DNA from 3 places in the Aeromonas rivuli genome. Region 1 is predicted to be linked to each of the others. Evidence: predicted binding sites of a transcription regulator. Region 1 holds the regulator's gene; each other region holds the start of a gene.
What was found. Region 1 encodes sigma-54, which starts transcription at its own class of promoters, with help from an activator protein. Its sites were predicted from a motif close to TGGCACNGTTTTNGCTT; they were not measured.
Positions count from the first base shown of each region.

Region 2: a site for sigma-54 is predicted at 2,358-2,374, ahead of KYK33_RS13225 (flagellar basal body rod protein FlgF). Genes of this name have one in related genera too.
Region 3: a site for sigma-54 is predicted at 3,889-3,905, ahead of KYK33_RS02795 (superinfection exclusion B family protein). Genes of this name have one in related genera too.

Region 1 covers NZ_CP079742.1:462,432-471,996, forward strand. The annotation lists gene mlaF (phospholipid ABC transporter ATP-binding protein MlaF) at 1-107, opposite strand, end outside; gene KYK33_RS02080 (KpsF/GutQ family sugar-phosphate isomerase) at 314-1,309, shown strand; gene kdsC (3-deoxy-manno-octulosonate-8-phosphatase KdsC) at 1,309-1,863, shown strand; gene lptC (LPS export ABC transporter periplasmic protein LptC) at 1,863-2,423, shown strand; gene lptA (lipopolysaccharide transport periplasmic protein LptA) at 2,410-2,934, shown strand; gene lptB (LPS export ABC transporter ATP-binding protein) at 2,938-3,663, shown strand; gene KYK33_RS02105 (RNA polymerase factor sigma-54) at 3,729-5,168, shown strand; gene hpf (ribosome hibernation promoting factor) at 5,190-5,477, shown strand; gene ptsN (PTS IIA-like nitrogen regulatory protein PtsN) at 5,480-5,926, shown strand; gene rapZ (RNase adapter RapZ) at 5,974-6,840, shown strand; gene npr (PTS phosphocarrier protein NPr) at 6,860-7,132, shown strand; gene KYK33_RS02130 (BglG family transcription antiterminator) at 7,151-9,055, opposite strand; gene dagF (2-dehydro-3-deoxy-phosphogluconate aldolase) at 9,181-9,565, opposite strand, start outside.
Region 2 covers NZ_CP079742.1:2,872,158-2,881,722, reverse strand. The annotation lists gene flgC (flagellar basal body rod protein FlgC) at 1-181, shown strand, start outside; gene KYK33_RS13235 (flagellar hook assembly protein FlgD) at 199-927, shown strand; gene flgE (flagellar hook protein FlgE) at 938-2,278, shown strand; gene KYK33_RS13225 (flagellar basal body rod protein FlgF) at 2,411-3,157, shown strand; gene flgG (flagellar basal-body rod protein FlgG) at 3,171-3,959, shown strand; gene flgH (flagellar basal body L-ring protein FlgH) at 3,999-4,670, shown strand; gene KYK33_RS13210 (flagellar basal body P-ring protein FlgI) at 4,685-5,779, shown strand; gene flgJ (flagellar assembly peptidoglycan hydrolase FlgJ) at 5,855-6,916, shown strand; gene flgK (flagellar hook-associated protein FlgK) at 6,920-8,920, shown strand; gene flgL (flagellar hook-associated protein FlgL) at 8,924-9,565, shown strand, end outside.
Region 3 covers NZ_CP079742.1:599,186-608,750, reverse strand. The annotation lists gene KYK33_RS02820 (tRNA(Met) cytidine acetyltransferase TmcA) at 1-1,369, opposite strand, end outside; gene KYK33_RS02815 (HlyU family transcriptional regulator) at 1,351-1,653, opposite strand; gene KYK33_RS02810 (bacterioferritin-associated ferredoxin) at 1,789-1,977, shown strand; gene bfr (bacterioferritin) at 2,085-2,561, shown strand; gene KYK33_RS02800 (methylglyoxal synthase) at 2,732-3,190, shown strand; gene KYK33_RS02795 (superinfection exclusion B family protein) at 3,260-3,847, opposite strand; yybP-ykoY riboswitch at 4,051-4,158, shown strand; gene KYK33_RS02790 (sodium:calcium antiporter) at 4,247-5,233, shown strand; gene ansB (L-asparaginase 2) at 5,329-6,387, opposite strand; gene KYK33_RS02780 (heavy-metal-associated domain-containing protein) at 6,516-6,710, opposite strand; gene KYK33_RS02775 (AEC family transporter) at 6,801-7,751, opposite strand; gene treR (trehalose operon repressor TreR) at 7,890-8,837, shown strand; gene treB (PTS trehalose transporter subunit IIBC) at 9,025-9,565, shown strand, end outside.

The DNA of each region.
Region 1 (9,565 bases):
TTGCCACGGGGGATGGTGAGGCTGATGTTGTCGTAGAGCAGGCGATCGCCGTGACTGAAGCTGAGATCGGAGATGGTGATCAGATCGTTGTTCAAACAATTGTCCATCGGGTGCAAATGAAGAGCGAATTTTATGGGCTAGTCTAGGTCTAAGCAACAACAAGGCACAACTATTGAGCAGGCCAGTCCCCTCTGTCGGCGACAGTTTCCGGCCTTTCGCCCCCCATCATGCTCGCCAGAAACCATCAGATTCGCTTATCTGGACAGACTTTTTTATAATCCCGCAGCTAATTTCGGCCCGGAGCTCTCCCCATATGTCTATCAAGCCTGAAAACCTGTCTGAAATGTTCGATTTTCGTCGCAGTGCCAAAGCGGTGCTGGACATAGAGAAACAAGCCATCGAGGGCTTGCATCAGTATCTGGACGAGACCTTTGTTCGTGCCTGCCAGCTGATGCTGGGCTGCGGGGGCAAGATAGTCATCACTGGCATGGGCAAGTCCGGCCACATCGGCAACAAGATTGCCGCTACCCTGGCCAGTACGGGTACCCCGGCCTTTTTCCTGCATCCTGGCGAAGCCAGTCATGGGGACCTTGGCATGATCTCGGCAGGGGATCTCATCATCGCCATCTCCAACTCCGGGGAGAGCGACGAGATCCTGGCCCTGCTGCCGGTACTCAAGCGCCGAGGCATACCGCTCATCTGCATGACCGGCAATCCAGCCTCGACCATGGCCAAAGAGGCGAATGTGCATCTCTGTGTCAGGGTCGAGCAAGAGGCCTGCCCCCTGGGACTGGCCCCTACCTCCAGCACCACGGCCACCTTAGTCATGGGAGATGCTCTGGCGGTGGCTCTGCTGGAAGCCCGTGGCTTCACCGCCGATGACTTCGCGCTCTCCCATCCGGGGGGATCCTTGGGCAAGCGCCTGCTGCTGCGGGTTGGCGATCTGATGCATGCCGGAGATCTGTTGCCCCGGGTGGGGATAGATGCCACCATCAGTCAGGCTCTGCTGGAAGTCAGCAGCAAGGGGCTCGGCATGACGGCCGTGGTCGATGGCGACGGCCTGTTGGCCGGCCTGTTTACCGATGGTGACCTGCGCCGCATTCTGGATCTGCGGGTCGATATTCACAGCACGCCTATCGCGCAGGTGATGACGGCCAACTGTGTTACCGTAAGACCGGAGATGATGGCCGCCGAGGCGGTAAAGCTGATGGAAACGAAAAAAATCAATGGCTTGCTGGTAGTTGATGCGGACAAACGACCGCTCGGTGCCTTCAACATGCACGATCTGCTCAAGGCGGGAGTGATTTGATGCAACAGATTGCAACGCCCTATGGCCCAGTGACGGCAGCCCAGTATGAGAAGGCTGCCCGTATACGCCTGCTGGTGTGCGACGTGGACGGCGTGCTCTCCAATGGCCTCATCTATATGGGCAACGATGGCGAAGAGCTCAAGACCTTCTGCACCCGGGACGGGGCAGGCATGAAGGCCTTGATGAAGGCGGGGATTGAGATTGCCATCATCACCGGCCGCAACTCGCGCATCGTCAGCAACCGGATGGCGAGTCTGGGGGTCAAGCATCTGGTACAGGGGGCGGACACCAAGCTGCCTCACTTTGAGGCGCTATTGGCCAAACTGGGCCTGGAGGCCACTCAGGCCGCTTATATGGGGGATGACACCATAGATCTGCCGGTGATGCAGGCCTGTGGGCTGGGGGTCGCAGTTGCCGATGCTCATCCACTGGTTGCGGCCCGGGCCGATCTGGTCACCCGTTTGGGTGGCGGCATGGGGGCGGTACGCGAGTTGTGCGATCTCATCTTGCAGGCTCAGGGCCATGCCGATGAGCTGGCCGAGGTGTCGGCATGATCAATCGCCAGACCTTGCTGTTTGCAGTGCTCTTCCTGGCTGCCTTGGCCATCTGGCAATTGGGAGACGTGACCCTGGCGCCGCCAGCCGCGACCAAGACAGAACATTATCAGCCGGACTTCATCGCCAAGGATCTGGTGACCACCCGCTTCGACGAGACAGGCAAGCGCAGCGAGCGGCTGGAGTCTGTCTATGCCGAGTATTTTCAGCTGCTCGAGCAGGCTACCTTCGACAAGCCCATCGTCTATCTGTTTGATGACAAGGGTCAGGAAGAGTGGAAGGTGACCGCCGAGACGGGAGTGCTCAACACGGACGACAACGTGATACTGCGCGACAAGGTCCATCTCGATGGCCTCTTGCCCACCTCCTTCATCTCCACCCTGGACACACCCTATCTGGAGCTGGACTTGGTGACCCAGGATGTGAGAAGCAATCGGCAGGTCAACATAGTCGCCAAAGAGTTCCAGACCGAGGGCGTGGGCCTGAAGGGTCATCTGGATCGCAAATATTTCGAATTACTGGATCAAGGTCATGCCATCTATTTCAATGAAAAACGTTAATCTGGCCGTCCTGGCACTGCTGCTGTGCGGTGGCGTCAACGCCAAAGAGTCCGACTTCGCCGAGAAGGTGTATGTGGACGCCGTCAAGCAGATCGCCGAGATGCAGGATAATCGCGTCACCTTCAGTGACGATGTGATCATCACCCAGGGCACCATCAAGATTAAGGCCGACAAGGTCGTGGTGATCCGCTCCGGCGAGAAGGGTGCCGAGGTGATGACCGCCTATGGCAAGCCCGCCACTTTCTTCCAGATCCTCGATAACGGCAAGCCGGTCAATGCGCACGGTGACAGCATCCGCTATGAGCTGAAGAACCGCCTGGTGACCATTACCGGCAACGGTGAACTCAAGCAGGAGGACAGCCAGGTCAACGGCGACCTCATTCGCTATGACATCGTCAAGCAGAAGATGATCGCCGAGAGCAAGGGGGAGACCAATCGCGTCAAGACGGTCTTCCTGCCTGATCAGGTTGAGAACTTCGACAAGCCCGCCGACAAGAAGCAGGACAAATAAACCATGGCCGTGTTGAAAGCAGCAGGGCTGCAGAAGAGCTACAAGAAGCGCATGGTGGTCAGTGATGTCAGCCTGGAAGTGGGCACTGGCCAGATCGTGGGTCTGCTCGGCCCGAACGGTGCGGGCAAGACCACCTCTTTTTACATGATTGTTGGCCTGGTGCAGCGCGATGCGGGCCTTATCACCATCGATGAGCAGGACATCAGCCTGCAGCCCATGCATATCCGTGCCCGCAATGGCATCGGTTACTTGCCGCAAGAAGCGTCCATTTTTCGTCGCCTCTCCGTCTATGACAACCTCATGGGGGTCATGCAGACCCGCAAGGGGCTGAGTCGGGAGGAGCGTGAAGACAAGGTTGAACAGCTGCTGGAAGAGTTCAGCATCACCCACATTCGCGACAACCTGGGCCAGAGCCTGTCCGGTGGCGAGCGACGCCGAGTCGAGATAGCCCGTGCCCTGGCCGCCGAACCGCGCTTCATCCTGCTGGATGAGCCCTTTGCCGGGGTAGATCCCATCTCCGTCATCGACATCAAGAAGATCATCCAGCACCTCAAGGAGCGGGGCCTGGGTGTGCTTATCACCGACCACAACGTGCGGGAGACGCTGGACGTGTGCGAGAAGGCCTATATCGTCAGCCATGGCCAGATGATAGCGGAAGGCACTCCCGCCGAGATCCTGGCCGATGAACAGGTCAAGCGTGTCTATTTGGGCGATCAATTCAGTCTATAGTAAGGGGAAATCACCCTTTGCTGCCTGATGACCGCCTCGCTGAATATAAGGATATCCCGACGTAGATGAAGCCGACACTCCAGTTGCGCCTCGGTCAGCAATTGACCATGACGCCACAGTTACAACAAGCGATTCGTCTGCTCCAGCTCTCCTCATTGGAACTTCAGCAGGAGATCCAGCAAGCCCTCGATAACAACCCCCTGCTCGAGCAAGAAGAGGCCGAGCTGCAGGAGACCCATGCCGAGGTCAAGCAAGACGAGAGTCAGCTCGACAGCAGCGAGGCCATGGCGCAGGAACAGATGCCTGACGAGTTGCCGGTCGACAGCAGCTGGGATGATGTCTACTCCGCCGGTACTGGCCAGAGTGCAGGGCCCGTCTTTGAGGGGGAAGAGAGCGTCTATCAGGGGGAAACCACCGAGAACCTGCAGGACTACCTGCTGTGGCAGATGCGACTCACCCCCTTCAGCGATGTCGATGCCGCCATCGCCCTGGCCATCATCGATGGCATTGATGAGTCCGGTTACCTGACCAGTCCTCTGGAGGATATCCGGCAGGCGGTGAGCAGCGAAGAGGTTGAGGTAGAGCTCGACGAGGTGGAAGCCGTGCTCAAGCGGGTGCAGCATTTCGATCCCGTGGGCATCGCCGCCCGTTCGGTGCAAGAGTGCCTGCTGATCCAGTTAGGTCAGTTCAGCCCCGATCTGCCCTGGCTGGCCGAGGCGCGGGAGGTGATTGGCGAGCACATGGATTTGCTGGGCAATCGTGATTATCGCACCCTGGCGCGCAAGACCCGCCTCAAGGAGGGGGATCTCAAGGAGGTCATCGACCTTATCCAGCAGCTCGAGCCGAGGCCCGGCAACAGGGTGGTGCAGAGTGACTCCCAGTATGTGATCCCGGATGTGTCCGTCATCAAGCGTCAGAATCGCTGGGTGGTGGAGCTCAATCCGGATTCGGCACCGCGCATTCGGGTCAACGAGACCTATGCGGCCATGGCCCGCCAGGCGCGTACCAGCCAGGATACCCAGTTCATTCGCTCCCATCTGCAAGATGCAAAATGGTTCATCAAGAGCCTGGAGAGCCGCAATGAGACGCTGCTGAAAGTTGCCACTTGCATCGTGGAGCAGCAGCAGGGGTTCTTTGAATATGGCGAAGAGGCCATGAAACCCATGGTGCTCAACGACATCGCCGAGGCGGTGGAGATGCATGAATCGACTATTTCCCGGGTGACTACCCAGAAGTACATGCATACCCCGCGCGGCATCTTCGAACTGAAGTATTTTTTCTCCAGCCACGTCAATACCGAAGGAGGAGGTGAATGTTCATCGACTGCAATTCGCGCCCTGATCAAGAAGCTGGTGACGGCGGAGAACCCGGCGAAACCGTTAAGTGATAGCAAGATCGCGGATTTGTTGGCCGAACAGGGTATTATGGTGGCACGACGCACGATCGCCAAATACCGTGAATCCTTGTTGATACCACCGTCCAATCAGCGCAAACGCCTGGTTTAGGCAAAACAAAAGGAAGACGTTATGCAAATTAACTTGACCGGACACCACGTAGAGATCACCGAAGCACTACGTGATTATGTGAATAACAAGTTTGCCAGACTCGAGCGTCACTTTGACCAGATCAACAATGTTCACGTGGTGTTGAGCGTAGAAAAACTGAACCAGATTGCCGAAGCCAAGCTACACGTCAGCGGGGGCGAAGTGTTCGCCAACTCACAACATGCAGATATGTATGCTGCGATAGATAGCCTGCTCGACAAACTTGATCGACAGATCATCAAGCACAAAGACAAGCTAAATCAAAAATAACTATGCAACTTGAACACATACTGAGTCGGGACTGCACCAAGAGTGCGGTCCCTTGTACCAGCAAGAAACGCGCCCTGGAAATCATCAGCGAACTGGCCGCCGAGCGGCTGGGAACCTCACGCCAGGCCCTGTTTGAATGTCTGCTTGCCCGTGAAAAAATGGGTAGCACCGGCATAGGTGCCGGGATCGCCATTCCCCACGGTCGTATCGGCGACGAGTTCCCGCCAACGGCCGTCCTGATGACCTTCGCAGAACCCATCCCCTTTGACTCCATCGACAATCAGCCCGTCGATCTGCTGTTTGCGTTGCTGGTGCCGGAGAGCGAGTGCAAGCAGCACCTCAAGACCCTCTCCCTGATGGCATCCAAGCTCGGTGACAAGGCGGTGTGCCGCCAGTTGCGCCAGGCCAGCAGCGATGATGATCTCTACCAGATCATGATCTCCGCCTGATGGGCATCACTCAGCTCTAATCAATCCTTGTTGTGGGAGGGCGCAAGATGCAGCTCATCGTAGTCAGTGGCCGATCCGGGTCGGGCAAGACAGTCGCCCTGCGGGTGCTGGAAGATCTCGGTTATTACTGTGTCGACAACTTGCCGGTCAATTTATTGCCCCAGCTGATCGTGTCGGTACAGAGTCAGTACGACAAGCTGGCGGTCAGCATAGACGTGCGCAATCTGCCCAGCGATCCGGAGCGGCTAGAGACGCTGCTTGCTCAGGTGCGCAACGATGGCCGGGTGCAGTACAGCAGCTTCTTCTTCGATGCCGAGAACAGTACTCTGCTCAAGCGCTATGGCGAGAGCCGCCGCCTGCACCCGCTGTCTCGCAAGCGCCTCTCATTGGACGAGGCGATCCGTGAAGAGACCCATCTGCTGGCGCCTATCTCGGCCAGCGCCGACCTGCGCATCGACACCACAAGCCTCAGCATCCATGACCTGAGCGAGCTCATCAAGACCCGGGTGCTCGGCAAGAAAGAGAACGAGCTGGTGCTGGTGTTCGAGTCGTTCGGCTTCAAATATGGCATTCCCAAGGATGCCGACTTCGTGTTCGATGCCCGCTTCCTGCCCAATCCGCACTGGATCCCCGAACTCAAGCCCTTTACCGGCAAGGACGAGCCCGTGGCTCGCTACCTGGCCAGTCAGCCGGACGTGATGCAGTTCACCCTGCAGATAGAGAACATGCTGGCGACCTGGTTGCCAGCCCTGGAGCGCAACAACCGCAGCTACCTCACGGTCGGCATTGGCTGTACCGGTGGCCAGCACAGGTCGGTGTTTATCGCCGAACAGCTGGCTCGCACCTTTGAGGGGCTCGGCAAGAACGTGCAGATCCGCCATCGCACCCTGGACAAACGCGATCCGCAACATTGATGGCCCAACGGGAGGTCAGATGACAGTTTCCGCCTCGGTAGAAGTGAAGAACAAGCTGGGCATGCATGCGCGCCCGGCCATGATGCTGTTCGAGCTGGTACAGGGGTTCGATGCCCATGTGCTGCTGCGTAACGAAGAGGGGGTCGAGGCCGATGCCGATAGCGTCATCGGCATGCTGATGCTGGATTCGGCCCAGGGCAAGCAGGTGGAAGTGCAGGCCGAAGGGCCCCAGGAAGAGGCGGCCCTGGCCGCAGTGGTGGCGCTGTTCACCTCGGGTTTCAACGAGGAGTAGGGCCGACCACTCCCCTGGTTAGTGGGGCCCGGTGCGTGCCAGCGCCTTGAAACTGGCAAAGTTTTCACAGGCCAGCAGACTCTTGCTGGCCTTCTCGTTCATCAGGCTGATGAAGAGATCGTAGAGGCCCATGGCCTCCTCATAGTCCCCCTTGCTGATGGCCAGCACGAAGATGAGGCTGGCACTCTCGCCGTTGCCCCACTCTATGCCTTGTGGCGCCAATACCGTATAGACACAGGTGCGCTTGGCCAGCAGGCCGAGGGAGTGGGGCAGGGCTATCCCTTCCCCCAGCATGGTGGAGACGATGTGCTCGCGCTCGAACAGAGAAGCGCGAAAACCGGCCTCGACCATCTCTTCCGCTTCCAACTGCTCGCAGACTCGCATCAGTAGCTGACTCTGGCTGATGGCTTCATTGAGAATAAGGAAGTGGTGCTCGCTGAAGTATTTGTCGAGCAGGTAGGGGCGGGTGCGATCGATCAGCACCAGCTTGCCGAGCTGCTCCAGCTGATACTGGGTCGGAAAAGGGTTGACCTGTACCACTGGGATACCTTTCTCGCTCACCCGTACCGTGCTTATCACGAAATCCTGATCCAGCCTGTCCAGGGCCTCGTAGTCGCGCACCGAATCCAGGCTGGTGAACCTCAGTTGCGGGTATTCACGTCTGATGCTGGCCTCCAGTACCCGGAAGGTGGCATTGCCCGCATCGCAGAGCAGCAGGGCATGGGGGCGACGCTCGTAGCCGATGTCGTAGTGACGCTCCAGCCCGACCCCTATGTGGATCACCAGGTAACCAATCTCGTGGTTGGTGAGCCGGTAAGGGGTCTGCCTGATCCACTCGGAGATGGCGGCAAGGGTGATGTCGTAGGCGAGGGGGTAGTGCTGCTTGATGTGCTCGGCCAGCGGGTTGTGACTGCCTATCTGGTATTTGACCCGCAGCAGCATGGTGCTGATGTGGGTGAGCAGATCCCCGCGCAGCTGGGCATCGTGGCGCAGGTCATAGGGGAAATGCTGATGGATATAATCGAGCAGATGGCTGACGAGCCGCTCACTCTCCGCGGCCATGACCGGATTGAGCAGGGGATTGTCGGCAATGACCCGCGCCTGGATCTGGATGGCCAGACAGGCCAGCTCGCTTGCACCCGGCCGGGTCAGGCTGGGCAGTTGCGCGAAGATGGCTTCGGCCGCCGTCAACATGCTGTCGGTCAAGTCTTCGGTATCAAACTGGGCCAGCTCATGCCCTGCGGCGAGACGCAGCAAGGCGACGGCGCAGTAAATGGTCAGCTGCTGCAGCCCCTCATCGGTCAGCCGCAACTGGTGGCGGCTGAGTTGCTCGTGGATCCGATTGCCGAGCACCTCCAGGGTCTTGCTGGGGCAGAGGGTGGGCAGCAGGCTCTGCAACTGGGTGTTATGGAGCAGCTCCTGATAGAGCAACTGGGTCAGGCAGGCGCGGATCGCCGTCTCCTCGCCCTGGATGCGCATGCCGAGGCGAGCCTTGCTCTCTATGGTCAGCCCGAAATGAGCCAACCGCTCGCGCACCTCGGCCATGTCCCCCTGCAGTGCCGCCCGGCTCAGATACCAGGTATCGGCCAGGTCTTCCAGCCTGATCCCCTGCTCGGCGCTGAGCAGCATGATCTGCAGATGCAACACCCGCTCCCGGCTGGTGCGTGGCAGGCTCGCCTCCTGCTGGCGGCTGGCAAGCAGCGCATCGAAGAGCGTCTGGTTGTAGATCTTGAGCCGATAACCGGCACCACGCTGATGAATGAGGTGGGCACCGTGGTTGGCGATCAGCTCATTGAGGGTAGAGACATCGGTGCGCACCGTGCGGGTCGAGACCTGCAGCTGGCGCGCGAGCTCCTCCTGGGGCAAGGCTTGATCGCGCAGGGCATCCAGCAACTGGTTCAGGCGGGGAGTGGGAAACTTCATAGGGGTCTGGGTCGCTCCGATCTGGCCATGAGGGGATGAGGGATGAGATCATATCGACAAATCATTCAATAACCCAACCCGACCAGCTGGGTCGGGTTGGGTGTTAACCAGGGGCTATGGCGATATCAAGCCAGCAGGCCCTTGACGGTGGCGAGCAGGGTGCGTACATCCTCGGGACGGGTCTCGCCACTGGCCTGGTCGATGATGGAGCTGTAGATGTGCGGTATCACCTTGGTGACGCCGGCCTCCAGGGCAATGCGCACTATCTCCTCGAAGTTGTCGAGGTCGATGCCGCCGGTGGGCTCCAGCCAGAAGTCATGGCGGGCGCACGCCTCGGCCACCGCCACATACTCATCCCGGCAGGCGAGACCATTCATGGGGAAGAACTTGACCGAGCTGCCGCCCATGTCTTTGAGCAGGGCGATGGCGGTATCGATGGGCACTATGCCATCGGCCTGCTGCGCGCTGAGGGCGCCGGTGGAGATCTTGACCATGCCGGGGGTGCCGGTC
Region 2 (9,565 bases), 1.9 Mb from region 1:
GGAGTTCAATCCCAATCACCCCATGGCCGACAAGGATGGCTTCATCTTCAAACCCAATGTCAACATGGTCGAGGAGATGGCTGACATGATCAGCGCCTCGCGCAGTTATCAAACCAACGTCCAGATTGCCGATTCTGCCAAGCGCATGCTGCAGCAGACCCTCAATCTCGGTAAGTCCTGATAGGGGGCGGCAAGTAAATGGCAGATACCTATGACAGCGTACTGGGCGTCAATCGCGTTGCATCGAACCAGACCGCAAACACAGTCCAGAAAAAGGAGTTGGATCAGGAGTCTTTCCTCAAGCTGCTCACCATGCAGCTCTCCTATCAGGATCCCTTCAAGCCGGTAGATAACGCCCAGATGTTGTCCCAGATGACGTCCATGTCTACCTCCGAGGGGATCAACAATCTCTCCTCCCAGATGGAGAGCCTCAACAGCCTGATGACCTCGAGCCAGGCGCTGCAGGCCTCGGCACTGGTCGGCCAGGATGTGTTGATCCCGTCCAATACCGGTTATCTGGAAAAAGGCGGCGACATCTCGGGGGTCATTGCAACCGGTGATGGCGGCAGCAACGTCAAGGTGACGGTGAAAGATGAGAGTGGCCAGGTGGTCAAGGAGTTTGCCCTCGAGGGCGATCACCAGGGCAACGTGGCCTTCAGTTGGGATGGCCTGGACAAGGATGGCAATCCCGCCAAGACAGGCAAGTACCAGATTGAAGCCAGCGCAACGGTCGCGGGCAAGTCCGAGAGCCTGCCGGCCCTGACCTATGCCCAGGTGGAGAGTGTCACCCTGGGCTCGGCCAGCTCACCCAGCACCCTGAAACTCAAAGGGCTGGGCGGTATCTACCTCACGGATGTGCTGGAAATTTCCGGTTCTGGCAGCAAGTCGACCCCGACGCCCACCCCAACCAATAACGCAGTGATCTAAGGAGAAAGACATGTCATTTAACAATGCCCTCAGTGGCGTCAATGCGGCTCAAAAAGACCTGAACGTCACCGCGAACAACATTGCCAACGTCAACACCATCGGCTTCAAGGAGTCCCGTGCCGAGTTTGCCGATGTCTATGCCAACTCCATCTTCGTCAACTCCAAGACCCAGGTGGGCAATGGTGTGGCGACCGGTGCCGTGGCGCAGCAGTTCCAGCAAGGGGCCTTGCAATTTACCAACAACTCCCTGGATCTCGCCATTCAGGGCAATGGCTTCTTCGTCACCTCGGACGGGGTCAATGCCCTGGATCGCAGCTACACCCGGGCCGGTGCCTTCAAGCTCAATGAAAACAGCTACATGGTCAATAACTCCGGCGGTTTCCTGCAGGGGTACGAGATCAATGCCGACGGCACCCCCAAGGCGGTGAGCCTCAATGCCACCAAGCCCATCCAGATCCCGGACAAGGCGGGTGAGCCCAAACAGACCACCACGGTCGAGGCCAGCTTTAACCTGCCTGCGACTGCGACCCCTCAGGTCGTCAACCCCTCTACCTTCGATCCCAAGGATTCATCCACCTATTCGTCGTCCACCTCTGTGGTTTCCTACGACTCCCTTGGTGAGCCTCATACCATCACTCAGTACTTCGTCAAAGATGCCGATCCGCTGGATCCTACCAAGTCGGCCAACCCGACCTCCTGGCGCATGTATCTGTATGAGGGCGACAAACCCATCGATATCACCGGTGGTGCCATCACTACGCCGGCAACCGGGGTGGCCACCCCCCCGCTCAGCGCCAGTATCACGTTCAATGCCGATGGCAAGGTGAACACCATTACTCCGGCGGTCATCAAGACCGAAGCCCTGGGTACGCCGGGGGCGGGCGTCATCGACAATGGCGCCGATCCCACCCAGGCGATCGAAATCAAGTTCGGTACTGTGACCCAGTACTCGTCTCCTTTCGAAGTCAATAAATTGACCCAGGATGGCTCCACGGTAGGACGGTTGACCAAGGTCGAAATCACCAATGACGGCATCGTCTCCGCGACCTACAGCAACGCGACCACGGTCAAGGTGGCCATGGTGGCCATGGCCAAGTTCGCCAACGCCCAGGGGCTGACTCAGGTGGGTGATACCTCCTGGCGGGAATCCCTGCTCTCCGGCGATGGTCTGCCGGGCACCCCGAACTCGGGCACCTTCGGTTCCATCAAGTCGTCGGCCCTGGAGCAGTCCAACGTGGATTTGACCTCGGAGCTGGTGGATCTCATCACGGCCCAGCGCAACTTCCAGGCGAACTCCCGTTCTCTGGAAATCAACAGCTCGCTGCAGCAGACCATATTGCAGATCCGCTGATAAGTTTGTGACCAGCACACAAGGGCGCCTCGGCGCCCTTTCTTTATATATCAACACCTTAAGATCAATCTAATCTTCTTGGCATCTTAATTGCTTTATTCCAGGCAGAGTCATCTGTTTGACGGAGAACCCATGGACCACCTTCTTTATATCGCGATGTCCGGTGCCAAAGAGAACATGAACAGCCTGGCTGTGCGTGGCAACAACCTGGCCAACGCCAACACCACCGGCTTCAAGTCTGACTTCGAGCAGGCTCGCGCCATGCAGGCGTTTGGCGAAGGGCTGCCGACCCGGGTATTTGCCATGACCGAGCGGCCGGGCCAGAACCTGCAGCACGGCTCCCTGATGACCACGGGGCGGGATCTGGACGTGGCCCTCGATGGTCAGGGCTGGATCGCGGTACAGGATGACAAGGGGGGAGAAGCCTTCACCCGCATGGGCAATCTGGAACTCAGTGCCACCGGCAATCTGCAGACCAGTACCGGGCTCAATGTGGTGGATGACGCAGGCAGGCCCATCGTATTGCCGCTGCCCCTCGAGAAGGTGGAGATCAACCGGGATGGCACCATCACCGGTCGCCCGGAAGGGGCCGCCCCCAATTTGCCGGAAGATTTTCAGCGCATCAAGCTGGTCAGGCCGGCGGCGGATGCGGTGGAGAAGGGGCAAGATGGGTTGTTTCGCCGCAAGGATGGCCAGCCTGAGCCGGCCTCTGCCGATGTGGGGTTGATCGCCGGTGCGCTGGAGAACAGCAACGTCAATGTGGTCGACGAGATGACCAACCTTATTCGTTTGCAACGTCAGTTTGAAACCCAGGTCAAGATGATGAAGACGGCCGAGGAAAACGACGAAGCCCAAACCCAGCTGCTGCGTATCAGCTAATTAGGAGCCAGACATGAATCCTGCACTTTGGATAGGCAAGACGGGATTGGATGCCCAGCAGACCAACATCGCCGTTACCTCAAACAATCTCGCCAACGCCAGTACCGTTGGCTACAAGAAATCCCGAGCCATCTTCGAGGATTTGCTCTATCAGAACATCAATCAGCCGGGGGGGCGCTCCTCGGCCGATACCGAGCTGCCGTCCGGCCTGATGCTGGGGGCGGGGGCCAAGGTGGTCGCCACCCAGAAGAGCTTCAGTCAGGGCAACGTGCAGACCACGGACAACTCCCTGGATCTGATGATCAATGGGCGTGGCTTCTTCGAGGTGCAACTGCCCGATGGCAGCAGCGCCTATAGCCGCAACGGCCAGTTCACCCTCAATGACGAGGGGACTATCGTCACCCCGGGCAACGGCTATCCGTTGCAGCCCGAGATCCAGATCCCGGAAAACGCCCAGAGCGTCACCATAGGCGAGGATGGTCAGGTCTCCATCCAGCTCAAGGGGGACGGTCAGTCCCAGGTGATTGGCCAGATCAACATCAGCGACTTCGTCAACGCCTCCGGCCTGCAGCCCATGGGTGAGAACATGTTCCTCGAGACCCAGTCGAGCGGAGCGCCCATCGAAGGCACGGCCGGTGCGGACGGATTGGGTGTCATCAAGCAGGGCATGCTGGAGGTCTCCAACGTCAACGTCACCGAGGAGCTGGTCAACCTCATTCAGGCCCAGCGGGTCTACGAGATGAACTCCAAGGTGATCTCGGCGGTGGACTCCATGATGTCCTACCTGACCCAACGGACATAACCTCTTCTCTGACCCAGCGGTAGTAATGGGAGTCTTGCAATGAAACACATCTGGATGTTGGGCCTGTTGGCGCTGGGGGGTTGTACCAGCACCCTCAATACCGCCAAACCGGACGACCCCGAGTTTTCCCCGGTCTATGGTGAATCCGAGCCGGTGTCGGTGCGCCCGACCGGTGCCATCTTCCAGCCCGATCAGGTCAATGGCATCTACTCGGACATCAAGGCCCACAAGGTCGGTGACATCATCACCATCGAGTTGGCCGAGTCGACCTCCGCCTCCAAGAAGGCCAACACCCAGACAGGCAAGGAGAATGATTTCAATCTGGATCCGGTCAGCCTGGGGGGCGTGCCCATCACGGCCGGCGCGTACAATATGTCGGCCTCCATCGGGCAAGATTCCGCCTTCAAGGGGCAAGCCAAGGCGGATCAGAGCAACAGTTTGCAGGGCAGTATCTCGGTCAGCGTGGCCAAGGTGCTCAGCAACGGCAACCTGGTGGTGCGTGGCGAGAAGTGGATCATGCTCAACAACGGCAACGAGTATATCCGTATCACCGGCCTCATCCGCCCCGAAGATGTCACCTCGGACAACAGCGTCTCCTCCCAGAAGGTGGCCAATGCCCGTATCCACTACGGTGGTACCGGTGACCTGGCCAATACCCAGGAACAGGGCTGGCTGACCAGTTTCTTCAATGGTCCCTGGTGGCCACTCTAGTGCTAGGACAACCCATGAAACGACTCCGTCTACTCTGTCTGTGCTGCTGCCTGTTACCCCTGGCGGCCCAGGCTGCCCGTATCAAGGACATCAGTTCGGTCGAAGGGGTGCGTAACAACCAGCTGCTGGGCTATGGCCTGGTGGTGGGTCTGCCCGGCACCGGCGAGAAGAACAACGCCTTCACCGAACAGACATTTCGCACCATGCTCAACAACTTCGGCATCAAGGTGCCCGACAACATCAAGCCGAAGATAAAAGACGTGGCACCGGTGGCCATTCACGCCGACCTGCCCCCCTTCTCCAAGCCGGGCCAGACCATAGACGTGACCGTCTCCGCCATCGGTGAGGCCAAGAGCCTGCGGGGCGGCACCTTGCTGCAGACCTTCCTCAAGGGGTTGGATGGCCGCGTCTATGCGGTGGCCCAGGGCAGTCTGGTGGTCGGTGGTCTCGGCGCCGAGGGAGCCGATGGCTCCAAGGTGGTGGTCAATACCCCGACCGTGGGCCGCATTGCCAATGGCGCCACCGTCGAGCGTGAGGTGCCCAACTCCTTCAGTCAGGGCGATACCATCACCTTCAACCTCAATCGCTCCGATTTCACCACGGCGCGCCGCCTGGCGGAATCCATCAACAATCTGGTGGGGCCCAATACCGCCCAGGCACTGGATGCCACCTCGGTCAAGGTGTTTGCCCCCCGGGATCCGGGTCAGCGAGTCGCCTATCTTGCCACCATAGAGAACCTGGAGGTGGATCCGGGTGCCGAGGCGGCCAAGATCATCGTCAACTCGCGCACCGGCACCATCGTCATCGGCAGCCAGGTCAGGCTCAAGCCTGCGGCCATCAGCCATGGCGGCCTGACGGTGACCATTGCCGAGAACCAGCAGGTCTCTCAACCCAACCCGCTCGCGGGGGGGGATACGGTGGTCACCAACAACTCCACCATCAATGTGCAGCAAGAGCCGGGGCGCATGTTCAAGCTCGATACCGGTGCCACCCTGGATGATCTGGTCCGGGCGGTGAATCAGGTCGGCATCGCGCCGGGCGATCTCATGGCCATCCTCGAAGCCCTGCAGCAGGCGGGTGCCATCGAAGGTCAGCTGGTTATTTTGTAACAGTCTCCAACCTTGGCTGCCCCGTGGCAGCCAACCGGCAAGGGCTTGCCACAGGCGGCAAAGAAGGTAAGCAAGATGGCGAATATCGACAATAAAGGCGTGGATTTAGGCATGGTGCAGGATATCCAGAATCTGGATAAGTTGCGTCAAATGAGCCTTACCAAGGAGGGCAAGCAGCAGGCGCTCCAGTCGGCAGCCCGCCAGTTCGAATCCATCTTCAGCCAGATGTTGTTCAAGGGTATGCGCGAGGCGAGCCAGGCATTGACCGCGGACAACCCCTTTAGCAGCAGCTACACCCAGTTCTACGAAGGCATGCTCGACCAGCAGCGGGTCTCCGACATGTCAGGGATAGGCGGGCTGGGGCTGGCCGACATGGTGGTCAAGCAGTTCTCCCCTGACAGCTTCAAACATGAGGATGGCCGCGTCCTCAAGCTGCCCCAGCGCACCGAACGGGCGCACAAACCCTATGTGGCCCCGACCGGCAGTGAGCATGGTCTGATCGAAGCCTCCAAAGTTGGCAAGGATTTTGCTGAAAAGACCATGGAGCCAGGAGAGTTGACCGGGAGTGCCGCCCTTGGCAGGCGCCATCGCAGCATACCGGCCATGGGACAGCAGTCTCCTCAGGGGCTGCGCGACCCCTCGGCGGGCAGCGGTTTTGATTCCCCCAGCGATTTTGTCAGCAAGTTGATGCCGATGGCCAAGAAGGCCGCCGACAAGCTGGGATTGAACCCGGCGGTGCTGGTCGCCCAGGCGGCCCTGGAGAGTGGTTGGGGCAAACGGGTCATCAAGGATGGGGACGGCCAGATGAGCCATAACCTGTTTGGCATCAAGGCCGATCCGCGCTGGCAAGGGGACAAGGCCGTGGTCAGCACCCTGGAGTATGAGCAGGGTGTCGCCTCCCGTCAGAAGGCGGCGTTTCGCTCCTACGACTCGTTCGAAGAGAGTTTCAATGACTATGTTGATTTCCTGACATCCGGGAGCCGTTACAAGGGCGCCTTGGCCAAGGCCGACAGCCCGGATCGCTATTTTGAGGCACTGCAGCAGGCCGGATATGCCACCGACCCCCAGTACGCCAATAAATTGAAACAGGTATTGCGCAGTGAACACATTGCCCAATACACAGACACGGAGCTGTAAAGCATGGCAAGCGATCTGCTTGGGATAGGAACCTCTGGGATACTGGCGCATCAGAAACTGCTGCAGACCACCAGTAACAATATCGTCAACGTCAATAGCCAGGGCTATACCCGGGAACGCACCCTGATCTACACCAATGCCATCGGGTTTGGCACGGGTGAGAGCATGAGCGAGCGGGTGATCAACCAGTATGCCCAGGGTGAGCTGCGTCGCGACACCTCCGCCTTCAACGCATCCTCCATGCGTTTCGAACAGCTCTCTACCGTGGACAGCCTGCTGGGGGATACCAGCAACAGCGTCGGCACGGCCATCACCGCCTACTTCAAGGGGTTCCATACCGCCAACGAATCGCCGGCGGATCTGGGGGCGCGCAATACCACCCTCACCGGGCTCGGCAGCATGGTGAACCGCTTCCACACCCTCTCCTCCCAGTTCGACAAACAGAGTGACGTCATCAACGATCGCATCGATGACGAGACCCAGCACGTCAACAGCTTGCTCAATAACATCAACGAGATCAACAAGGCGATAGTGCGCACCCAGGGCACGGGGGAAGAGAACCTGATGCTCTACGATCAGCGCGATGATGCCATTGCCCAGCTCTCACAGAAGATGGATATCCGTACCGTCACCCAGCCCAATGGCAGCGTGCTGGTCAACATGAGCTCGGGCCACTCACTGGTGCTGGATGGCTCTGTGGCCCAGTTCACGGTGATCCCGGGGGATCCCGACTCCAGGGACAAGGAGCTGCAGCTCAATCTCGGTAAGAATCAGGCCAAGATAGACAACAAGGTGCTGGGGGGCGGCCTTGGGGGCCTCTTCTCTGCCCGTCGCGATCTCGAACCGACCAAGCGTGAACTGGGGCAACTCGCCATCTCCTTGTCCGACGCCATGAATCAGCAGAACCGCCTGGGCCTGGATCTCGACAACGAGCTGGGGGGGGACCTCTTCTCCTTGCCCAGCAGCGAAGGGCTGCCCTTTGCCAAGAACACCGGCTCGGGGGAGGCCATGGTCCACTTCGTGCCCGGCAAGGGGAGCGAGGTGACCGCCCTCGATTATGAGGTGAGTTTCAGCAGTGCCACCGGCTTTGAAGTCTTCGCCATCGGCAGTGATGGCAAGCGTACCTCCGTCGCCACCGGCAGCACGCCGCCCGCCAGTTTCGAGGTGCCGGGTCATGGGCTCTCCATCGACTTGTCCGGCACGCCGGCGGCAGGGGACAAGCTGTTGCTGCAACCGACCAAACAGGCGGCAGCCGGGATTGAAAAGCTGATCAACCGCGCCGAGGATCTGGCGCTGGCATCTCCCCTCAAGGCCGACAAGAGCAGTCAGAACCTGGGCTCGGGCATCATCTCCCTCGGCACCATAGGCAACACGGGGACAGGCTCGGGTTTTGCCAGCAATGACCTGGATCCCGCAGCGCCGCAAGTGGTCAAGATAGACGGCAGTGGCAACTATGAGGTCTATGAGAAAGATGGCACCACGCTCATAGGGGTCGCGCCCGCCAGCAGCAAGGGCCAAAACCTGATGGCCGCCCTCGAGAGCCCGCTGGGTGGCCCCAAGGTGTACGCCGATCCGGGTCAGAGCCCAGGCTATGAATTCAGCATCACGGGTCAGGTCCAGGCCAATGACAGCTTCACCCTGAGTTACAACAAGAACGGTTTCTCCGACAATGCCAACGGCCTGGCCCTGGCCGAGTTGCAGAACAAGGATCTGGTGCGCAAGAGCAGCAGCTCCGCCAGCGGCAATGACAAGATGACCTTCAACGAGGCCTATACCGGGCTGGTGGTCGGGGTGGGCAACAAGACCAGTCAGGCCAACACCGAGATGCTGGCCAACAAGGGCAAATTGGCGCAGAGCAGCGCCATCTTCGAGAGTGTCTCCGGGGTCAGCCTGGATGAGGAGGCGGGTAATCTCATTCGCTTCCAGCAGGCTTATGCCGCCTCGGCCCAGGTGGTCACCACCGCCAAAACCATCTTCGACACCCTGTTGTCATCAGTGAGGTAAGTCATGCGCATCACCACCAACATGATGTACAACCGCGGGCTCTCCTCCCTGAGTGCGGCGGCCGAGCGGCAAAATACCGCCTATGAGCAGCTCTACTCCGGGGACAAGTTCAAGACGGCGGGTCAGGATCCGTCCGGCATGAGCCAGAAGATGGCGCTGACCAAGGAGATAGACCTGTTCCAGCAATATGGCGTCAATGGCAGCCTGCTGGAGAACAGCCTGGGGCACGAGGAGACCATCCTCAGCTCCCTCAATGATGCCATGCTCAGTGCCCAGACCCTGATGCAAAAAGCGAACGACTCGGCCCTGAGTCAGACGGATCGCGAGTCCGTGGCCAAGGAGCTGGAAGGCTTGCAGCAACAGATGTTCGACCTGATGAACAGCAAGAATTCGCAAGGGGAGTACATCTTCGGCGGCAACCAGAGCAAGACTCAACCCTTCGTGAAGGATCCCAGCGGCAACTATGTGTTCCAGGGGGATACCGGTCAGCGGGAGATCCAGGTCTCCTCCACGGTGCGCATCCCCGCCAATGATTCGGGTCTGGATCTGTTCGAGACGGTGCCGACCCGGCGCACTGCCAGTGCCGATACCGCCGATATCCAGGTCAAGGTGGGGGCTCAAGGCCAGTTCGACAACTTCTATCGC
Region 3 (9,565 bases), 140 kb from region 1:
GGCCAGCGTGCGCCAGCAAGGATTGTGGCAACAGATGACCACGGGGGCGCCGCCGCCCCGCCCAGATCTCCTCGGCCAGCTCGGCCGGGATATGGCCCTCCCGCGCCACCAGTGCCACCCCAAGCAGACCGCTCTCTTGCTCCAACAGATGAATGTCGAGATCCGGGCTCTCCAGCAGGATACGCAGATCGCTGGGGGTCGTCTGGTAGTGAGCCAGCACCAGCAGCCCGAAGACCTGATTGAGCAGAGCCTCGTCGCTGGCCAATGCCTGCTGGGTTATCTGGCACCGCACCGGGGCAAGCGCGGGCAGTGGTGCGCTCACCTCGGCAGCCAGCCCCAGCAGGCGAAACACCAGGGCCTCCAGCGGGCAACCGGCGCGCCAGCGCACCGGCTCGTCAAGGTGCAGCTCACGCCAGCCTGGGGCATGGCCGTCGAGATGGGCCTTGAAGCGCAGGTGGAAGCCACGTCCCGTCCCTTCATAGCCATGCTCTGTGGTGGCAAAGACGATGCGACTGTGACGCGCCAACATGGCCTCAAGCAACGGGGTCGGGATCGCAGCGGCCTCGTCGACCAGCAACAGATCGCAGCTTATCTCTTCTTGTATTAACTGCTGGGGAGAGTAAAAGTCGATTCCGTCCAGAGTCTGGCCAGCAGATCCCGCATGTTCGAGCAGGCTGGCGACCGTGGCCTTGGCGGGCGCCGTCACGGCGATGCGCAGCCCGGGCTGCTCACGCAGCAAGGCAGCGGCGGCCAATCCCAGCGCCGCACTCTTGCCTCGCCCGCGATCGGCACTGATCACCAAGGGCCGTCGCCGGTGGCCATGCAGCACCTGGCGAACGGCTTGGATGGCATTGGCCTGCCCCGCCGTCATGGGGCGATCGGCCCGGATGGGTTGCCAAGGGGAAGATCCGCTTGGCAGTGCGAGATCCAAGGCGGGATCCTCAGGCAGCAGCCGTGCCAGCCGGGCAATAAAACCCTGACCCGCTCGCGGCAACTCGTCCGGCGTTGAGACCAGACGTAGCCTGTCTGGATCCGCGAAAGCGGGCCACTCAGCCCGTGGCGGGGTGAGCAGGATCAGCAAGCCCCCTGCGCGAAGGGTGCCCGCCAGGGCGCCGAACGCATCGGGGTGAAAGCCGCTGAAACTATTGAACACCAGGGTATCGCACTCCTGACCGAGCCGTTGCAGCGCCTTGACCGCCGGCAGAGGGGCATATTGCGATGGCCCTTCGCCGAGCCAGAAAATATCGCCGGACAACCATGCCTGGGCGGCAGCCTGGGTCTCGGCCTCAGAGCCTTCCAGCCAGACCAGACGCCGCTCCCCCACCCTGCTCAGCGCCTGACGTAATGCGGTCATGCGCCCTGACCGGATCTGGGCTCGAACATCTGATCCCCCGTCTGATTGATGAAGGTCTGGGCTTTTTGCACCATGAATCGTTCGGCATCAGCCGGATTGACGAACAGGTCTGAGCGAATGAATCTGTGGCTGCACAATTCGCCATCAATCTCCTTGGTAATGCGCCCCGCCAGCCGATATTGCCCCCCCTCGGCCATAGGCTCTGGGTAGATGAGATAGCCGGCATATTCAGTGGGGGTGACCTCAGGTGCGACGGGAGCTGCGCCACCAAACAGTGACTTGAACAGGGTCTTGAGCATGGAACCTCCGTGGTGATGGGACATTGTCCTCAAGGGGCTGGGGGCTGGCAAGTGGCTCGGCTTATTCCCAATTGTTATTTGCACTACAAACCATTCTCATTTAGATTTCAGCCTATCCCAAGGTGAGGTGTAAATATGTACGTTTGTTTGTGCCGTGGCATTACCGATACCCAGATACGTCAGGCGGTACAGGCAGGTAAGGATCTTCGTCAACTCAGGAAAGAGCTGGGACTGGCCAGCCAGTGTGGCAAGTGCCTGCCCATGGCCAAGGCGATCATCAAGACCGAACTCGACCAGGCGCCCAGCTACTATCAGGTAGCCTGACCTTCTCGATCTCACCTCCCCCTTCCATAAGCGGGCATCTGCCCGCTCACCCTGTTGTTGTCACCTTCCTGGTCTAAGCTTGATGGATCCAGCAAGGAGGATTGACGATGAAAGGTGATGCCAAGATTATCGCGCATTTGAACAAGGTGCTGGCCAACGAGCTGGTCGCCATCAATCAATATTTCCTGCATGCCCGCATCTATGATGACTGGGGCCTCAAGGCTTTGGGGCACAAGGAGTATCACGAATCCATTGACGAGATGAAACACGCGGACGAACTGGTCAAGCGCATCCTGTTTCTGGAGGGACTGCCCAACTTGCAGGAGCTGGGCAAGCTGCGCATCGGTGAGACGGTCGAAGAGATGCTGCGCTGTGATCTCTCTCTGGAGATGGATGCCATCCCGGATCTGAAGGTTGCCATCGGCTATGCCGAATCCAAGCATGACTATGTCAGCCGGGATCTGTTCCAGGAGATCCTCGAAGATGAAGAGGAGCATGTGGACTGGCTGGAGACTCAGATCGATCTTATCGGTCGCATCGGTCTCGAAAATTATCAGCAATCCCAGCTTCATCAAGGCTCCTGACCCTCGGCGCTCTTCACCCCCAACTGACTATACCCAGACCCGCTTCGGCGGGTTTTTATCGTGGCCAACACCCAAGTTTCACCCGGATCACAGTTATGGCGCACCGATAGGCAGGGGGACGCGCTTTCGATTAGGATAGGCATCTCAACTTTTCACCCTCGGATACCAAGATGGAACAGATTGCACGGGAAATGGCTCCCCACAAACGGGTGGCCCTGGTGGCTCATGACAATATGAAAACGGCGCTGCTCAACTGGGTTGGCCGTCGCAAGGAGGCGCTCAAGCTACATCACCTCTATGCCACGGGAACCACCGGCTCCCTGCTCAGCAAGTCGGCGCAGTTACCCATCACCTGCCTCTTTTCCGGCCCCATGGGCGGCGATCAGCAACTCGGCGCCCTGATTGCCGAAGGCAAGATAGATGTACTCATCTTCTTCTGGGATCCCCTCAACGCCGTGCCCCATGATCCGGATGTGAAGGCGCTGCTGCGTCTGGCCGCCGTCTGGAACATACCGATGGCAACCAATGAGGCAACCGCCGACTTCATCATGGACAGCCCTCACATGGATCAGGCATTCAGCGTGCAGATCCCGGACTACGCAGGCTACCTCAAGGCACGTACCCAATAGAGAGTCGTCGATAGCGGAATGGAAAAAGGCGCCAATCTGGCGCCTTTTTTGTGGGTGAGCGTGCAGAGTTCAGCGCTGCAGGCTTTTTTGGGCGAACTTGGGTCTGGCGTTCATGATCTGCTCCACCTGTTCGTCACTCATCTTGCCGCGCGACAGCCCCAGCACCTTGTAGGTGAGCAAGGGGCGGGCCGGCAGGGCTATCATCAGTGCCCGGATCTGGTTTTCGTCATCCTTCTCCCGCACCGGTTTGCCATAGGCGTAGGTGAGCACACCGGCATCTATCAGATTTTTGACGGCGGGTTCGGTGATCGGCAGGTTTATGACGCTTTTACGCTGCAGCACGAACTCGCGCAGCACCGCCTTCTCGTTGAAATCGAGGAAGGCAATCATCCGGGAGAGCTGATCTTTCTGCTTGCGGGACAACCATTCGCCACAGGCCCACTCCCACAGGATCAACATGCCCTGGCTACAGAAGTAAGAGATGGCGATCAGCATGCCGACCCCTAGCCAGGCGGCGTGCAGTTCGGCCCAGGCACTCACGGCCCCCTTCATCAGCCCGGTCGGGAACAGCAAAATGATGCTGCAGCAGAGCAGCAGCCAAACCATGAGCCAGTTGAGGCGGTTCAGTTGATAAAAATGTTGGATCCACCGTTTCATCGTTCACCCTTCCCAAGTCAATGTGGACAGTAGTCAACTCATAGCAATCCCTGTGCCAAGGCGAGGATCCTGTGGGAGGGATCTGGATCCTGGCGGGTAGAGCTGATGGGATGGGTCTGTGGCCAGGTTACATTCCCTTACAAGTTGCCGGGGGACGAGCCGCCATTTTCCTTGTGGGGCAACCCATCTCTTGGTAAAAAACCCGCACTGTCATTGGGGAGTAGCAACCCGCCCGAGATCCGGGCAGGGCTCATGTCAACATTCTTGGATCATCAGATCCATGGCATGGGCGGCGATAGCATCTATCGCTCTGCAAGACCTTTGGCCTCGATACGCAAGCCAGCCGGGCGAGCCATATCGGGTCCATCGGTTGTTCTGCTCGCCTGGCGGTTGCCCATTATGCTGATCACCCTGCTGTTATTTCTGCTCTCTGCCGTCACCATCTACCTGGCCTGCGAATATTTCGTCAACGGCATCGAATGGACCGGTCATCACCTCAAGTTCTCCCAAAGCGCCACCGGCTCCCTGCTGGCGGCCCTCGGCACTGCCCTGCCCGAATGCATCGTCACCCTGACGGCCCTGCTGATGGGGGATGCCCCCGCCCAGCAGCAGATAGGAATAGGGGCCGCCCTCGGCGGCCCCCTGGTGCTCTCCACCATAGGCTATGCCGCCGTCGGCCTGACCCTGCTGCTGTGCATGGGCCCTGAACACAGGGCCATCGATGGCGAGGTGCAGCGAGAGACTGGTCGGGATCAGGCCTGGTTTGTCGCTATCTTCCTGGTGGCGGTGGCCCTCGGCATGGTGGCCTTCACCGGCAAAACCTGGCTGGCGCCGCTGTTCGTGCTGGTGTATCTGGTCTATGTGCGGCGCGAGCTGAAACAGAGCGACAGCCACGAGACCCCGTTGCCAGAGCCCCTCAAGCTGGATCCCAAGGCCGAGATCCCGGCCCTTCGCAAGGTGCTGCTGCAGACCCTGGGAGCCCTGGTGGTGGTGGCGCTGGCGGCCCAGCTGTTCGTTCATCAACTGGAGAGCATGGGCGAGCTGCTTGGCCTCTCCCCCGTGCTGGCGGCCCTGCTGCTGAGCCCGGTGGCGACCGAGATGCCGGAGCTGATGAACGTGCTGATCTGGGTGCGTCAGGGAAAATACCGGCTGGCACTGGCCAATATCTCCGGCGCCATGATGATCCAGGGCACCATTCCCAAGGCGTTCTGTCTGCTGTTCACCCCCTGGTTGCTCGACAGCACCATGCTGGCCTCCTCGCTAGTGACCCTGCTGGCGGTGGCACTGCTGTGGTGGGGCTTCAGCCGGGAGCGGATGACGGCGGGCAGACTGGCCTGCGTGGGTGTGGTGTACCTGGGTTTCTGCGGCTGGCTGATGGTGAGCTGAGGGCGCGCTCTATGTGAACATGGCGCCATAACAAAGGGCAGGATCCGATCCTGCCCTTTTTTCATGGATTTAGGTTAGCGGGTTGAACCCCGGGATCAGAACTGCTGGAACCAGCGCTGGATCTGGGCCGGATCCTTGCTCTGGGTGAGGGAGAGCATCAAGAGGATGCGTGCCTTCTGCGGGTTCAGGGTACCGGCGGCCACGAAGCCGTACTTGGCGTCATCGATCTCGGCGTCCAGGGTGGTGGCGCCGGTCGGCACGCGGGAAGAACGCACTACCCGGATGCCATCCTTGCTCGCCTTGGCCAGGGTGTCGAACAGGCTGTGATAGAGGTTGCCGTTGCCCACCCCGGCGCTGACGATGCCATCAAACTTGGCATCCACCATCGCCTTGGCCGGCAGATCGGTGGCATTGGCATAGTTGTAGACGATGCCCACCTGCGGCAGCTTGTCGAGCTTGCTCACGTCGAATGGCGTCTTGCTGGTGTGCAGGCGGGCCGGGCTGCGCTGGTAGTCTATCTTGCCGTTGTGGATGTAGCCCAGCGGGCCGAAGTTCGGGGCGGCAAAGGTCTGCACCCCTGTGGTGTTGGTCTTGGTGACGTCTCGGGCATCCAGCACTGTGTCATTCATGGCGACCATGACGCCGCGGCCCTTGGAGCTGGGGTCGGAGGCGGTGACCACGGCGTTATACAGATTCAGCGGGCCATCGGCACTCATGGCGGTGGAGGGACGCATGGCGCCAACCAGTACCACCGGCTTGTCGCTCTTGACGGTCAGGTTGAGGAAGTAGGCGGTCTCTTCCATGGTGTCGGTGCCGTGGGTGATGACGATGCCATCCACCTCATCCTTGGCCAGCAGCTCGTTGACCCGCTTGGCCAGGGTGAGCCACACCTCATCGTTCATGTCCTGGGAGCCTATCTTGACCACCTGCTCCCCCTGCACCTCGGCCACGTTCTTCATCTCGGGCACGGCGGCGATCAGGGTCTCGATGGCCACCTTGCCTGCCTCATAGTTGGATTGGGTGGCAGACTGCCCCGCACCGGCGATGGTGCCGCCGGTCGCCAGTATGTGCACGCTGGGCAGGGCCATGGCCAGGGGGGAGAGGGTCAGGCCAACGACGGCGGCGAGCAGGGTCTTGCGGATAGGGAGGGTCATGCTGCAATCCTTCTGGGTAAGTGATTGCAGCATTTTTATTCTTTTTAACCCAAATTGAAGTGATCACTCTCACCAATAAAAACAGATAAACAGAATATTGGTCTAATTTTTACCCATATAGGGATAAGTCACTCCGCACTGAATCCCTTGGCTTCGATCAGCGCGATCAACTCGGCCTTGCTCAGCTCACCCTCGATGACAGCCTTGCTGCCGTCAAAATCGACCCGGGCCTGAGTGACGGCGGGCGCGGCCAGCAGGGCTTTTTGCAGACTGGCGGCGCAGCCACCGCAGGACATGCCGGATACGGTGAGTTCGATGGTCATACTGTGTCTCCTCTGTTGATGTGATCCCAGCCTAATGCTGCCGTCAGCGGTAAGGTCAAGCCCCGATTTTCTTCAGTCAACAGCCCTTCATTACCCCATCAATCCCAGATAGTTCATCAGGGCAGCCCCCAGGCTGGTGCTCACCAGTGAACCGAGGGTGGTGGTGGCGATGATGTTCGCAGCGAGCACGCTGTCGCCGCCCATGGCGCGGGTCATCACATAGCTGGCGGCCGCCGTCGGGGTCGAGCTGACTAGGAAGAGAATACCGAGCTCAAGCGGGGTGAAACCAATGAACCAGCCACCCAGAGTGAGCAGAAAGGGGATGGCACACAGACGCGCCAGGGTGGCATAACCAGTCAGTGCGGCCCCGCCGCGCAACGCCTTGAGGCTCAAGGAGGCCCCGGTACAGAGCAGGGCCAGGGGCAGGGTCAGGTTGGCAAAGTAGCTGCCCGTGGTCAGCACCAGTTGCGGCATCTGTACCCCGAAGATGGTAAAGGGCAGTGCGGCAAGGATGGCAAGGATCAGCGGGTTCTTGATGATGCCCTTGAGAATGGGCTTGAGACCGGGGTCGCCACCCAGACTACGGGTGAGGGTGATGACGGCGAGTATGTTGTAGAGCACCGTCACGGCGCCGACGAAGAAGGCGGCGCCCCCCAGCCCAGCCTGGCCATAGGCGTTTTGCACATAGGCCAGCCCTATGATGCCCATGTTGCCGCGAAAACTGCCCTGCACGAAGATGCCCCGTAGCCGCCGATCGCCGATGAAGCGCGCCGCCAACAGCTCCAGCACCAAGAAACCTATCAGGGTACCCGCCAGACCATAGGCGATGAGCCAGGGGCTCGGCATGGCATCCAGATCGGTGCGCACTATGCTCAAAAACAGCAGCGCCGGCAGGGTGACCTGAAAGACCAGCTTGGCGGCGGCTTCGGTGAAGCTGTCCGGCAAGAGGCCGAGGCGCTTGAGGACGATACCGAGGATCAGCACCACGCAAATGGGGCCGGTGATGGAGAGTGAGAAATTGAGACTGGTGGTCAAATCCATGGTGCTCGTCCTGTGCAACAGAGGGCGCCCTCGCGGGCGGAGGACCCATTCTAGCGCCATGGACTTGTATTCGCAGGCCTTAATCACAACAATGTCTGCACATTGTCCTCTGCCCGACTCCCCTGCCACGGATCCCACATGGAAAAGAAACTGACCATCCTCGATATAGCCAGCCTCAGCGGGGTCGGCAAGTCGACCGTCTCCCGGGTGCTCAATCAGGATCCCAAGGTCAATCCCGAGACCCGGGCCAAGGTGGAGGCGGTGATCGCCCAACACGGTTTTGTGCCAAGCAAGTCGGCCCGCGCCATGCGCAGCCAGAGTCAGCGTGTGATAGGCATAGTGGTATCACGGCTCGATTCCAGCTCGGAGAATCAGGCGGTACGCGGCATGCTGGAGACCTTCTATGGCTGCGGCTACGACGCAGTGCTGATGGAGAGCAAGTTCTCCCCGGCCAAGGTGAGCGAGCATCTGGCCGTGCTGTCGAGGCGGGGGGTGGATGGCATAATCCTGTTCGCCTTCAATGACCTCGACTATGCCGCCATGGCGCCGCTGACCGACAAGCTGGTGCTGATGGCCCGGGAGCGCCCCGGGTTCTCCTCCGTTTGTTACGATGACGAGGGGGCGGTACGCGCCGTGCTGGCGCACCTCAGGGAGCGCGGCATTGATGAGGTGGCCTATCTGGGGGTTGATCGCAAGGATCTCACCACGGGCCTGCGCCGCCATCAGGCTTATCTCGATGACTGCAAGGAGCATGGCCGCACTCCCCATGCCGCCCTCGGCGATCTCAGCTTGCAGAGCGGTTACCGGCTGGCGGCCGAGCTGCTCACCCCGACGACCCAGGCCCTGGTCTGCGCCAGCGACACCCTGGCCATAGGTGCTGCCAAATACCTGCAAGAGCAGGGGCGCACCGATATTCTGGTCAGTGGCCTGGGCAGCAATCCCATGCTCACCTTCCTGTTTGCCAACGCCCTCAGCCTGGATTTTGGCTACAAGGACGCCGGTATTCTGGCCGCCAGACAGCTTCTCGACCAGATTGAAGAGGGCCAGGCCCCCAGAGCCACCATAGCCCCCTGTCAGCCCCTGTAGTCTATCTTTCCTCCTGCACCTCGGCGTTTTGCGCTTTTTGTGACCACCCCCACGAATTGGGAACGTTCCCATTGCCGATGATGGCCACTGGCTTCATGCTGGTTGGGAACGATACCAATAAGCGGGCGGTCATTGGCTAGCCAGCAAAAAAACGACCATTATTCATGGAGTCACAGAGGGAAGGCTCATGTCAAAAGTCAACACACAACATCTGGCGCAGTTGATCGAACGGATCGGCGGCAAAGAGAACATCACCACCGTCAGTCACTGCCTGACCCGGCTCAGGTTCGTGCTGGCCGATCCAGCCAAGGCCGACCCCAAGGCCATAGAGACCATTCCGGCAGTGAAGGGAAGTTTCACTCAGGGCGGCCAGTTCCAGGTGGTCATCGGCAATGAGGTGGACCAGTGGTACAAGGCGCTCACCGAGGAGATCGGGGTCAGTGGCGGCAGCAAAGAAGCCGCCAAGCAGGCGGCACGTCATAACATGAATCCTCTGGAGCGAGCCATCTCCCATATGGCGGAGATTTTCGTTCCTCTGCTGCCCGCCATCATCACTGGTGGCCTGCTCCTGGGTTTTCGCAACGTCATCGGCGACATCAAGATGTTCGATGATGGTACCCATACCCTGGTCGAAATCAGCCAGTTCTGGGCCGGGGTTCACTCCTTCCTCTGGCTGATCGGTGAGGCCATCTTCCACTTCCTGCCGGTCGGCGTCTGCTGGTCCACCG